Regions from separate parts of the Ralstonia insidiosa genome, predicted to be linked through region 2. Evidence: predicted binding sites of a transcription regulator. Region 2 holds the regulator's gene; the other holds the start of a gene.
What was found. Region 2 encodes FNR, which switches genes on or off when oxygen is low (the NO sensors DNR and NnrR bind a similar motif). Its sites were predicted from a motif close to TTGATNNNNATCAA; they were not measured.

Region 1: the regulator FNR is predicted to act here: its motif matches at 2,078-2,091, upstream of F7R11_RS23395 (universal stress protein).

The regions. Positions count from the first base shown of each region.
Region 1 covers NZ_VZPV01000003.1:260,237-266,103, reverse strand. The annotation lists gene F7R11_RS23405 (BON domain-containing protein) at 1-545, opposite strand, end outside; gene F7R11_RS23400 (universal stress protein) at 573-1,412, opposite strand; gene F7R11_RS23395 (universal stress protein) at 1,448-1,948, opposite strand; gene F7R11_RS23390 (CBS domain-containing protein) at 2,236-2,733, shown strand; gene F7R11_RS23385 (YgaP family membrane protein) at 2,744-2,926, shown strand; gene F7R11_RS23380 (zinc-dependent alcohol dehydrogenase family protein) at 2,976-3,977, shown strand; gene F7R11_RS23375 (universal stress protein) at 4,069-4,524, shown strand; gene F7R11_RS23370 (sterol desaturase family protein) at 4,975-5,867, shown strand, end outside.
Region 2 covers NZ_VZPV01000001.1:2,505,771-2,511,637, reverse strand. The annotation lists gene ccoG (cytochrome c oxidase accessory protein CcoG) at 1-1,130, shown strand, start outside; gene F7R11_RS11930 (FixH family protein) at 1,157-1,384, shown strand; gene F7R11_RS11925 (hypothetical protein) at 1,381-1,635, shown strand; gene fnr (fumarate/nitrate reduction transcriptional regulator Fnr) at 1,661-2,389, opposite strand; gene F7R11_RS11915 (sulfite exporter TauE/SafE family protein) at 2,568-3,311, shown strand; gene scpB (SMC-Scp complex subunit ScpB) at 3,809-4,651, shown strand; gene rluB (23S rRNA pseudouridine(2605) synthase RluB) at 4,753-5,867, shown strand, end outside.

The sequences.
Region 1 (5,867 bases), on a different contig from region 2:
GTGACGGTGCCATCCGCCACCACCACATTGATCCGTGCGGCGTCGAGAACAGCCTGGCGCTGCAGTGCCTTGACGATGCGCTCAGACAGGTCTGCCGGGCCAGCGGCCTCCCGAAGGGTCAGCGCGTTGGCAATCGATGTCACCCCGCGCACGCGCTGTACGGCATCCAATGCCGCACGGCGCTGGAAATCCTGATCAACCTGACCCCGCAAGGTCACCGCACCATCCTCGACCGTGACGCGAATGGCGTCTGCTGGCACGGCAGTGTTCCAATGGAGGGCATGGCCGATGGCCTGGGCAATCTCCTCGTCCGGGCGCCGCATATCGGGCGGCACGCGCACCTGCACGTGCACAACGAGCGCGGTCACACCGGCAACCCGGCAGATGGCTTCCTCCGCGGCATGCTTGTCCGCAAAGCTGTCGGCGCTGCCAGAAATCGTCACGACGCCGTTCTTGACGCGAATGGCAAACCGGTCGGCATCCACCGCCGGATCCCATTGCAGTTCGTCTTCCACATCGCCCTTGAGCTGGATGTCGTTCTTCATGGTGGCCTCCTGGAACAACGTCCGGACTCAGTGAGACAGCAGGACGGGTACGGTCATGGTGTTGAGCAGCGTGCGCGTCACCCCACCCAGCACGAGCTCACGCAAACGGCTGTGCCCGTAGCCCCCCATCACGATCAGGTCAGCGCCGAAATCGGCGGCGCGCGATAGCAGCATCTCGCCAATTGCGATGTCGGAATCCACACAGCGCGCTTCCTCAACCGTGGGTTCAATCCCATGTGCCAACAGCGCGCGGGCGACTTGGCCAACCGTCGTGTCCTCCGCCCAATGTCGCGGGCGGTCACCCGTCATCTGCAGCACCCGTACGGTGTTTCCGGACATCAGCGGCATGGCATCGTGCAGCGCACGTGCCGACTCTCGGCCGCCGCTCCACGCCACCAGCACCCTCTGCGCCACGCTCGTAAAACGGCCTGCATACGGCACGACCAGTACCGGCCGGCCTGACTCAAGGATCAGTGTTTCAACAAAATCGGGGGCAACAAAACTCTCGGCGTCGCTGCCATCTTCCTGCCCGACAACGAGCAGGTCCGCCTCGCGCGCCTGACGCAACACCTCCGCCAGCGGATCACCGTCGACGGCCCGCCATTCCGTCTCAACAGGAACGGACTGCATCGCCTCACGAAAACGCGCGTGTACAACGTCCCGAACACGGTCGCGCCGATTGCGGTCCTCGTCCAGGTAATGGGCGGCGCCTTCCATCCGGTAAAACCAGTTCGGGCTTGGCGCAAAGCTTGCGTAGACAGCGATGAGCGTTGCGTGGTGCGCCTGCGCGTAGCGCGCGGCAAGACTGAGGCGGTGCATCGCACGCTCGCTGGCATCGAGGTGCACCATCACGCTGGCATAAGTCATGATCGAACCTTGTTCTGAGTCAGAAGAAGAACGCACTACGCAATGGCAATGTTCGTCAGCGGTTCTGTAACGGCGTGCTTGGTTTCGGTCGGAACGGCCCGCACCAGCAGCACCGGCAGCGTGCTTTGTCGCGTGACACTCTCTGCCACGCTGCCGAGCAATATCCGCCGAAAGCCGCGTCGACCATGCGTTCCAAGCACCAGCAGCTTGGCGTCGGCGTCGCGCGCAGCCTGCTCGATTGCATAGCCCACATCGAACGCACCAAGCGGGTCGTTGACGAGTGCCGTCTTGACGCGCGCGCCTGCCTTCTCTGCCTTGGCTTTTGCGCTCGCGACGATCTGCTTGCCGGACTCAATCAGCATTTCAGTGAATCCAGCCACGTCGATGTAGCCAACGTCGTACCTCAGGTAGTTGTTGTCGATCACGTGCGCAATGATCAGCTCTGCGTCGAGCTTCAGGGCGAGCTGAATGGCTTCGTCCAAAGCGCGATCTGCCGTTGGACTGCCATCTACCGCAACCAGGATCCTGTCGTACATGGTGTGCCTCCATATGGAATCGGCCCGAGCGCCCGAACACGGGCTGACGTGATTCCATGTTGGACCACCGGAGGGATTGCCCCTTGATTTACATCAGCGTTTTTCCACACGCAAAGAGATCAAGGCTGCTTGATCTACCTCAAGGGTGTTGACGCCCTTTTCTCTAGACTTTTTTGTCACCCGCGGCCACCCACACCCGCAATCGAGGGCGACAACATCTTGTGCAGGATCAACTTCCGGAACCTGTCCGTTCTTATAGTGAGTACGTACGCGTATCGGAGGTCAGCATGAGGGTCAGTGAGATTTGCTCCCGCCGCATCGTCCACGTTCCGGTATCCGCAACGCTGCAGACGGCCGCGCGCCTGATGCGAGACCAATGCCTGCGGGCGTTGTTCGTGACTGAGCACGGCGTAACAGGAATGCGGGTTGTCGGCATCGTGACCGACCGCGACATGGTGGTACACGGCATCGCCAGCCAGACCCATTGCGCGCAAACCTCCGTATCCGAAGTCATGACGCGCGGCGTGCTGACCATTCAGGGGCATGCGGTCATGAGCGAAGCCCTGCGCACCATGCTCGGTCACGGCCTGCACCGCCTTGCGGTGATTGACGATCAGCAGCTGCTTATCGGCATGCTGACACTGGACGACACCATCCGCGCAATCGGCGGTGAATGGACGCTGCTGGCCGGCATCCTCGGCCGCGACCGGTGCAGCGACGACGGTTTCGACACCCGATCTCCGTTAAGCGCTTCGGACGTGCGCCCGATTTCATGTCATCCGTAGGAGTGCTGCCATGTTTCCCAACGTAGGAACAGCCGACCGCATCGTTCGCATCCTGATCGGCCTCGTGATGATTCTGCTGGCGCTCTTCAGCAAGGTACCGGCCTGGGTTGGATGGCTTGGTCTGGTACCTCTGGTCACCGGCCTCATCCGCATGTGTCCGGTCTATTGGATGATGGGCATCGGCCGAGATTGAACGCTCCGCGTCATCCATACTGAACAGGTGCGTGCGTTTGGAGGTGCCGATGCCAGAATCCATGCGAGCCATGGTCCACGAAAGCGCGGGGGCGCCACTGCAGTGGCGAGAGGTGCCTGCGCCGATTCCCGGGCCGGGCGAAGTCCGGATTGCTGTGTCCGTGTGTGGCGTCTGTCGCACCGATTTGCACATCGTGGATGGTGAGCTTCCACATCCCAAGGCATCGCTCATTCCCGGCCACGAGATCGTGGGCGTGGTCGAGTCCTGTGGCCCTGGCGTTCCTTCGCCAGCGCTGGGCGAGCGAGTTGGCGTGCCCTGGCTTGGCTGGACATGCGGAGCCTGCCCGTTCTGCTTGAGCGGGCACGAGAACCTGTGTGACCACCCCGCCTTCACGGGCTACACGCGTGATGGCGGCTATGCCGAGTACGTGGTCTGCGATGCCCGATACTGCCTGCCCATTCCAGAGCGGTATGACGATGCGCATGCGGCGCCGCTGCTGTGCGCTGGCCTGATCGGCTATCGCACGCTGCGCATGGCTGGAGATGCGCGTCGAATCGGCATCTATGGCTTTGGTGCGGCAGCCCACTTGGTCACCCAGATTGCCTTAGCGGAGCAGCGCAAAGTCTTTGCCTTCACACGTGCCGGAGACACTGCCGCACAGCAACTTGCCCTGCAGACCGGCGCCAGTTGGGCGGGATCAAGCGATCAATCTGCGCCAGAGCTGCTGGACGCGGCCTTGATCTTTGCTCCGGTTGGGGCGCTGATACCACGCGCCCTGCCGGCCGTGGCCAAGGGTGGTGCCGTGGTCTGTGGCGGCATTCACATGAGCGATATTCCGTCGTTCCCGTACCGGCTGTTGTGGGAAGAACGCAAACTCATGTCGGTTGCCAACCTGACACGCGCGGATGGCCTTGCGCTGATGCGTGTGGCATCGGCAATCCCGCTGAAGGTTCATGTCACGCCGTACCGGCTGCAGGATGCCAACACCGCCTTGGATGACCTGCGCGCTGGGCGCGTTGCCGGCGCGGCAGTACTGAGGGTCAATGCCTGATCAGCGTTGATGTGGGTCAATGGGGCGCCCTCCATGCGGCCTACGCTGGTGACACGCGGCACCATTTCGCGTGATCCCATTGGAGACCACCATGTACCAACGCATCCTGCTCGCTATCGACGGAAGTCATGCATCGCTCCTCGCATTGCATCAGGCCATCGTCGTAGGCAAAGCCACCGGCGCAGAGGTCGAAGCCCTGTTTGTGGCCGACAGTTCAGACTTGACCTTCGACATGGTCGGCTGCGACTCGGTTGCCTACGCAAAGCGCGTGCTCGAGTTGGGCCGGGAAACCCTGGCCAGCGCAGCGACCAAGCTGGGGGCGGCTGGCGTCAAACACTCGACCAAATTGTTGGAAAGGGGGATCGAACCCGGCCAGATCTCGGCAACGATCGTGGCGGAAGCCAACGAAAACGGAGCGGACCTGATTGTGCTTGGTACGCACGGCCGGAGTGGGCTCAGCCATCTGGTGCTGGGCAGTGTGGCCGAAGGCGTGGTTCGCAAGACCAACAAACCTGTGCTGATGGTGCGCAGCGAAGCTGAGGAGTAAAGGGCGCTATCCGTCCTTTACCCGATGCAGGGCAAGGAACCGCTGCAGTGTGTTGCCCTCGCGCAGGGCATTTGCCGATGCTTGCGTCAATGCACGCGGATCAGCTTTGGCCGCGCCGCCATTGGCCCACGGCCCTGCACGGTCACCTTGCCGAACCCGGGAATGATGGCATCCCCCCGTTCAACGTCGCCCCTCCTACTTGCGCTGTATCCACGATGGTTTAGCGCCGTTTGATTTTTGTCATCCGGTGCTTCTAACTCACCCCTCAATTTCAGTCACCAGACGCAAAAGAACCGGTGCGATTTACATCGCGTACCGGTATATCATCCGGGGCGTTGCTTCTACGGAAAACCCGCTACAACAAGCGACATCCAAGCTAAAAGGGTTTTCGCGATAAGGCACATCGTTTGTTATCAAAACAAAATAAAACAATACGCGCGAGTCAGGTCCATGAATACCAACCATAAACCTTCGGCACCGTTGCCCGAAGAGGAACAACATCCCGTCATCGTCCGCGTGGCTGACGCCACGATCCGCGATGCCAACACGCTGCTGCACTCCAGCGGTGGCATGGTTTTCGGCCGCGGCATGATCGGCACCGTCCTGGCACTGGTGCTGGGCTTCCTCTGCCTGCTGGGCGTGCTGGCGTTTCATTTTCCGCAGTACATGACCACGCCGGAATTACGGCGTGCGTACTCTGTGGACGTGATTCGGCAGATCCTGTTTTTCTCGTTGCTGATCTCGGGCGGGCTGTCGCTGGCGAATATCGTGCTGGATAACCGTCGCCGCCTCAATTGCCTGGCGTTTGTGTTCGTGGTGATCGCAGTGGCACTGGGCGGCTCGCGGGTGCCGGTGGGCGACTTTCCAGACCATACGCCGTATATCGGCATGGACTGGTTCATTCTCGATCTGCTCGGCTCGACGGCCATTTTCGTGCTGCTCGAAAAGCTGTTCCCGCTCTACAAGAAGCAGCCGGTGTTCCGCGCCGAGTGGCAGACCGACATGGCGCACTTTGCGGTCAACCACTTCATCGTGGGGCTGGTGCTGCTGGTGGTGAACTTCCTGATCCACCGCGTATTCGGGTGGATGGTCCACGCAGACTTCCAGCAGATGGTGCAGCACATCTGGTTCATTCCGCAGTTGCTGCTGTGCATGCTGGTGGCCGATCTGATGGAGTACGTCACGCACCGCGCGTATCACGAGGTGCCGTTCCTGTGGCGCTTTCATGCCGTGCATCACAGCGTGAAGACGATGGATTGGCTGGCCGGCTCGCGCCAGCACATTCTTGAATTGATCGTGACGCGCGTGGCTGTATTGGGGCCGCTGTTCGTGCTGGGTTTCGA
Region 2 (5,867 bases):
TCACGGCAGTGGCGGGGCGGCTCTTTTGCGGCTATGCATGCCCGCAGACGGTCTACACCGAAATCTTCATGTGGATCGAGCGGCATATCGAAGGCGACCGCTTCGCCCGCATCCGCCTCGACGGTGAGCGCTGGAGCCTGCGCAAGCTGCGCCTCAAGGCGGCCAAGCATTCGGCCTGGGTGGCGATTGCGTTGTGGACGGGCTTTACCTTCGTCGGCTTCTTCACGCCGATCCGTGAGCTCGGCATGGAGACGTGGACGCTGTCGCTCGGCCCGTGGCAAACCTTCTGGATGCTGTTCTACGCATTCGCCACCTGGGGCAATGCGGGCTTCCTGCGCGAGCAGGTGTGCCTCTACATGTGCCCGTACGCTCGCTTCCAGAGCGTGATGGTCGACCCAGACACCTACGTCGTGACCTACGACACGCAACGCGGTGAGCCGCGCGGCAGCCGTTCGCGCAGTGCAGACTTCGCGGCGCAGGGGCTCGGTTCGTGCGTGGACTGCAGCATCTGCGTGCAGGTGTGCCCGACCGGCATCGACATCCGCCAGGGCTTGCAGTACGAGTGCATCGGCTGTGGAGCCTGCATTGATGCCTGCGATCAGGTGATGGACAAGATGCGCTACTCGCGCGGCCTGATCCGCTACACGTCCGAGCGTGCGATGCACGACCGGCTCACCCCGAAAGAGGCGCGGCGCCATCTGCTGCGTCCGCGCGTGCTGATCTATGCCAGCATCATGCTGGTGCTCATCACGGGTTTCATCGTTGCGCTGACGATGCGCCAGCCGCTCAAGGTGGATGTGATTCGCGATCGCGGTGCACTGGCGCGCGAGGTGGACGGCGGCAAGATCGAGAACGTCTATCGCCTGCAACTGATGAATGCTTCCGAGCAACCCATGCGCGTGACCATCACGGCGGAAGGACTGCCGCAACTGGACGTGCAGGGTGGTCGCGGTGAATCGACCACGCTTGAACTGGCACCCGCAGCCAACCGATTGTTGCCGATCCGCGTGCGTCGTCCGGCAGACGACGTGGGAGCCGGCTCGCACAAGATCCGCTTCGTGATCCAGGCAGACAGCGGTAGCGACAGCCTTGTGCTGCGCGAGCCATCGAGTTTCATCGTGCCGCGCTGATGCGGTTTTTAGAACAGGAGACACAGATGCAGGCAATGCAATCTTCCGCTCCGGCCAGGCCATGGTGGCGCGAGCCCTGGCCGTGGCTGCTGATGGCCGGCCCCTTCGTCGCCATGATCGGGTGCGGCGTCACCATCTGGTTGGCCGTGTCGCATCCGGATCCCGTCATTCATGACAACGTCGTGCGGCGCGGCCTGGTCGTCGAGAAGCCCGTCTCCGTGCCGGCCCATGCCGCCCACGGGGAGGTCCAATGAAACGCCGCCTGCTGATGTGGATTCTCTGGCCCGCGTTTCTATGCGCGGCGCTGGCCGAGCTGGTCGTGTTTGCGGTGGTGGACCCGGCGGATCTGCGCTTCTTCGGCGAGCAGATTGCCGTGTCGGCCGAGGCGGTCTACACGGTGTCGTTCTTCGTGTTCTGGTTGCTGTGCGGATTGTCGAGCGCGCTCACGCTGTATGTGTCGCCGGGCATCGGTAAGCTGGAGGCGCATGAGCATCCGCTCGTGTGAGCGGATGTCTTGGAGGGTGAGCGGTTTAGTTGGCTTGGCCGCTCATCACCTGGCGCAGGCCTGCCATGTCGATCAGCTTGACGTGGCGCTGGCGGATCTGGATCAGGCCGGCCTCAGCAAAACGAGAGAACAGGCGGCTCACGGTTTCGAGCTTCAGGCCCAGATAGCTGCCCAGTTCTTCGCGGCTCATGCGCAGCACGAACTCGGTCGACGAATACCCACGCTGGGCTGAGCGCTTGGACAGGTTGAGCAGGAAAGCAGCAAGGCGTTCTTCTGCGCGCATCGAGCCGAGCGTCAGCAGCATCTGGTGATCCTGCGAGATCTCCTTGCTCATGATGCGCAAGAACTGGTGCTGCAGAGAGGGCAGCCGGCGCGAGAGCTGTTGCAGTTGGTCGTAACGCACCACGCAGACTTCGGTATCTTCCAGCGCGGTGGCATCCGACACGTGGCACATGTCGCCAATGCCATCGAGCCCGACGATCTCGCCGGGCAAGTGAAACCCAGTGATCTGGTGGCGGCCGTCTTCCAGCGTCAGGTGCGTCTTGAGCGTGCCGAAGCGGATGCCGTACACGGCTTCGAGCGGTTCACCGAGGGCGTAGAGCGTCTGGCCTTTCTTGATGCGGATGCGCTCGGCAACCAACTCATCCATCTTGCGCACGTCTTCCGAATTCATGCCTACCGGCAGACAGATCTGGCCGAGTACGCAGGTGGAGCAACGGGAGGCTTGGTCGGTGAGTGCGATTCGTGTGAGCACAGGGGGCGAGTGAATTTCGAGTAAGTGAAATGAGAAATTCTTGTGATGCAACCGCGGCCTATTATAGCGGCGGCCATACTGATATCGGATTGTTCCGATAACGTGAATTGCGCGAAATGCACGGAATTCCCGTCAGCAAAACACTAACTTTGGCCCATATCAAAAGAGCGTCAAAAAGATGAATGTTGCTGCGCTCGTGAGCGTTTTTCTGATCGCATTGCTCGGTGGTGTGCATTGCCTGGCAATGTGCAGCGGCATCGCGTTGGCCGCTGAACGCGGGCAGGTGCCGGTGCGCATCGTTTCGCGTCGCAGGCTGGCGTTCGAGCAAACGGTCATGCATGCCGGGCGCATCAGCATGTACGCGGTGTTGGGGGCCATCATGGGTGCGCTCGGTGCCACGGTTTGGCGCCAGCAGTGGCTGCCAATTCAACGCGGATTGTTTGCATTTGCCAGTGCGTTGCTGCTGGCTTACGGTTTGTTGCTGATCGTGCGAACTACGGGCGATACATGGCGCAGTCCTTGGCTGGAACGCGTGCTTGGTTATTTTGCCGGCGCCCTGTCGAAAATGGGGGCGCGGTTGGGTGGAAACCTGCATCGCAGCCCACCATTGGTGCGGCGCTATGTCACGGGCTTGGCATGGGGGCTTGTGCCGTGCGGAATGGTTTATGGGGCATTGGCTGTTGCGTTGTTGGCGGGCAACGCATCGTCGGGGGCGGTTGTGATGCTGGCGTTTGGCGCGGGCACGCTGCCGAATCTGCTGATGATGTCTGGTCTGGCCGGCTGGTTGCGAGGGTTGTCTCGCCGGAAATGGGCGCGCGGCGCGGCGGGCGCTGCTATCACTGGCTTTGGCGTTTGGGGGCTGGTGTGCGCCGCGTGGCTGCCGGAGATGCTCAATGCACATGGCTTCTGCCTGGTGCTGTAGCCGTTGGAAGCGCCTGCGGACCAGCATCCGGCCAAGGGTGGGGCACTAAGACATCTTCCCGGTTGCGGCACCGCAGGAAATTGCCCTACAATCAACCACAATTCGATTCGCCCACCGCGCAAATCAACAATCCCAAGCGCGGCGTCAAGCGACGCCATCCAGCGCGAAAGCCACAAAAAAGGCCGCCCTGGACAGTCGATTCGGTCGGGATGCCAGATTCGTTGGCAGCCGACCGGTGCAGTATCCGTCCCCATGGCGGCGGAAAAATTTGCCCTTGTGGTGCCTGACCGGCACCGGATCAACTCGCTCCTCCGGCCCTTTTTGCGGGCACAGCCACTGCGTTTCGGTGCAAGGCCCAATTGGTCCAATTGGCTCTCGCGCGCCGGGCCCGGGCGGGCAACAGCATTCAGACATGCCGCGTGCGTCGCGGCGGGACGACAAACCTCAAGCGTGACGGCGACCTGCCGGACGCGAGCAATGACGAGCCGCTCAACCGAATGAATACCCAAGAGGCGAAAATCGTCCTCGAGACCGCGCTGATCTGCGCGCAGGACCCCTTGCGAGTCAATGACTTGCGCAAGCTGTTCGACGAAGATGTTTCCGCGGACACCATCCGCGTGCTGCTTGAAGAGCTGCGTCAGGATTGGCTTAACCGAGGTGTCGAGTTGGTGGCGTTGGCCTCGGGCTGGCGTCTGCAGAGCCGTCCTGAGATGCGCGTGTATCTCGATCGCCTGCATCCGGAAAAGCCGCCGAAGTACTCGCGTGCGGTGATGGAAACGCTGGCAATCATTTCGTATCGCCAGCCGGTTACGCGCGGCGATATTGAAGATATTCGTGGCGTTACGGTCAACACGCAGGTCATCAAGCAGATTGAGGATCGCGGCTGGATCGAGGTCATTGGTCATCGCGATGTGCCGGGCCGCCCGGCGCTGTATGCCACCACCAAGCAGTTTCTCGACGACCTCGGGCTGCGCTCGTTGGATGAGCTGCCGCCGCTCGAAGATGCCCGTGCCCAGGCGCAGGCAAGCCTGCTGGAGCAGGGCGCAATCGAGTTCGAGGGCGGGGCGATTGCGGTGCAGGAATTGACTGCGTTGGTCAACGATGCGCCGGCGGGCGAGGGCGCTCAGGCGCCTTCTGCCGACGCAACCGAACCGCTGGTAGCCGAAGCGGCGAAAGCGGATGTGCCTGTTGTGCAAGCAGAAGTCGAGGCTGCCGCCGAGGTCGAGGTGAGTGGGTCGAGCGCACCTGAAGCTGAAACCGAAACCGTTGAGGCGGAATCGGAAGATCCGAACAAGACTGTGGCTGAGCCGTCAGCGGCTTCCACGAATGAGAACTCGTAATGCCATGCCAACCGCCGAATCGGTACCCCAAGCGGCGCATGGTCTGAACCCTTGAATTGAAAGACGTTGTGAGCACCCTGCCAGATTCCATGGATACACGTATGCCGGCTGATGCCGACGCTTCTGCACCCCGTCAAGAGGGCGCAGGCGATGGCGCTGAGTCGTCCGCGCCGCGCCGCAAAGGGCTGCGCAGGGGCTTGCGCAACCTGGTGGCGTCGCGCCGTCAGCAGCAGGATGGCCGCCCGGAGGGCGATGCGCCTGCAGGCGAGGTGGCTGCCGATGCTGGCCAACCTGCCCAGCCGCGCAAGAGCCGCGCTCCGCGCGCTCGCAAGCCGAAGGAAGCCGCCGCTGGCGACGCGCCGGTGGTCGTGGAAGCCGCTGCGCCCGTCGAAGGTGCGCCCGTAGAAGGCCGGGGCGACCGCGGCGAGCGACGTGGCCCGCGTGGCCGTTTCGGCAAGAACCGTCGCCGCGAGGGTGAGGGCCAGCCGGCAGGTGAGCGTGTCGAAAATGCCGGTGGCAAGAGTGCCAATCCCGGTCGCGGCAAGGGGCAGGGCCAGGGCCGCAATGGCAAGCCGCAGCAGGGCAAAGCAGCCGGCCAAGGTCGAGGCAATCAAGGCGGCAAGGGTGGCAAAGGCGCTGACGACGTCTTCCAGTACGTGATTTCCGGAGCGTACGACTCGGAAGCCGACGTCGGCGGCGCATCGCAGCCGAGCAAGGCGCGTGAACTGACCGCCGAGGACGATGCGCCCAAGCTGCACAAGATCCTGGCCGATGCGGGCCTGGGCTCGCGCCGCGACATGGAAGACCTGATCCTGCAAGGTCGGGTCTCGGTGAACGGCCTGCCGGCACACATCGGTCAGCGCATTCTCGCCACCGACCAGGTGCGCGTGAACGGCAAGCTGATTCAGCGCAAGCTGCCCAACAAGCCACCGCGCGTGTTGCTGTACCACAAGCCGGCCGGCGAAATCGTCAGCCAATCCGATCCGGACGGCCGTCCTACCGTGTTTGATGCGCTGCCGCGCATGAAGACCGGCAAGTGGGTCGCCGTTGGTCGCCTGGACTTCAACACGGAAGGTCTGCTGATCTTCACGACGTCTGGCGACATCGCCAACCGCTTCATGCACCCGCGCTATGGCGTTGAGCGTGAATACGCGGTGCGTACGCTGGGCGAACTCGCGGAAACCGATCGTCAGAAGCTGCTGCATGGCATCCAGTT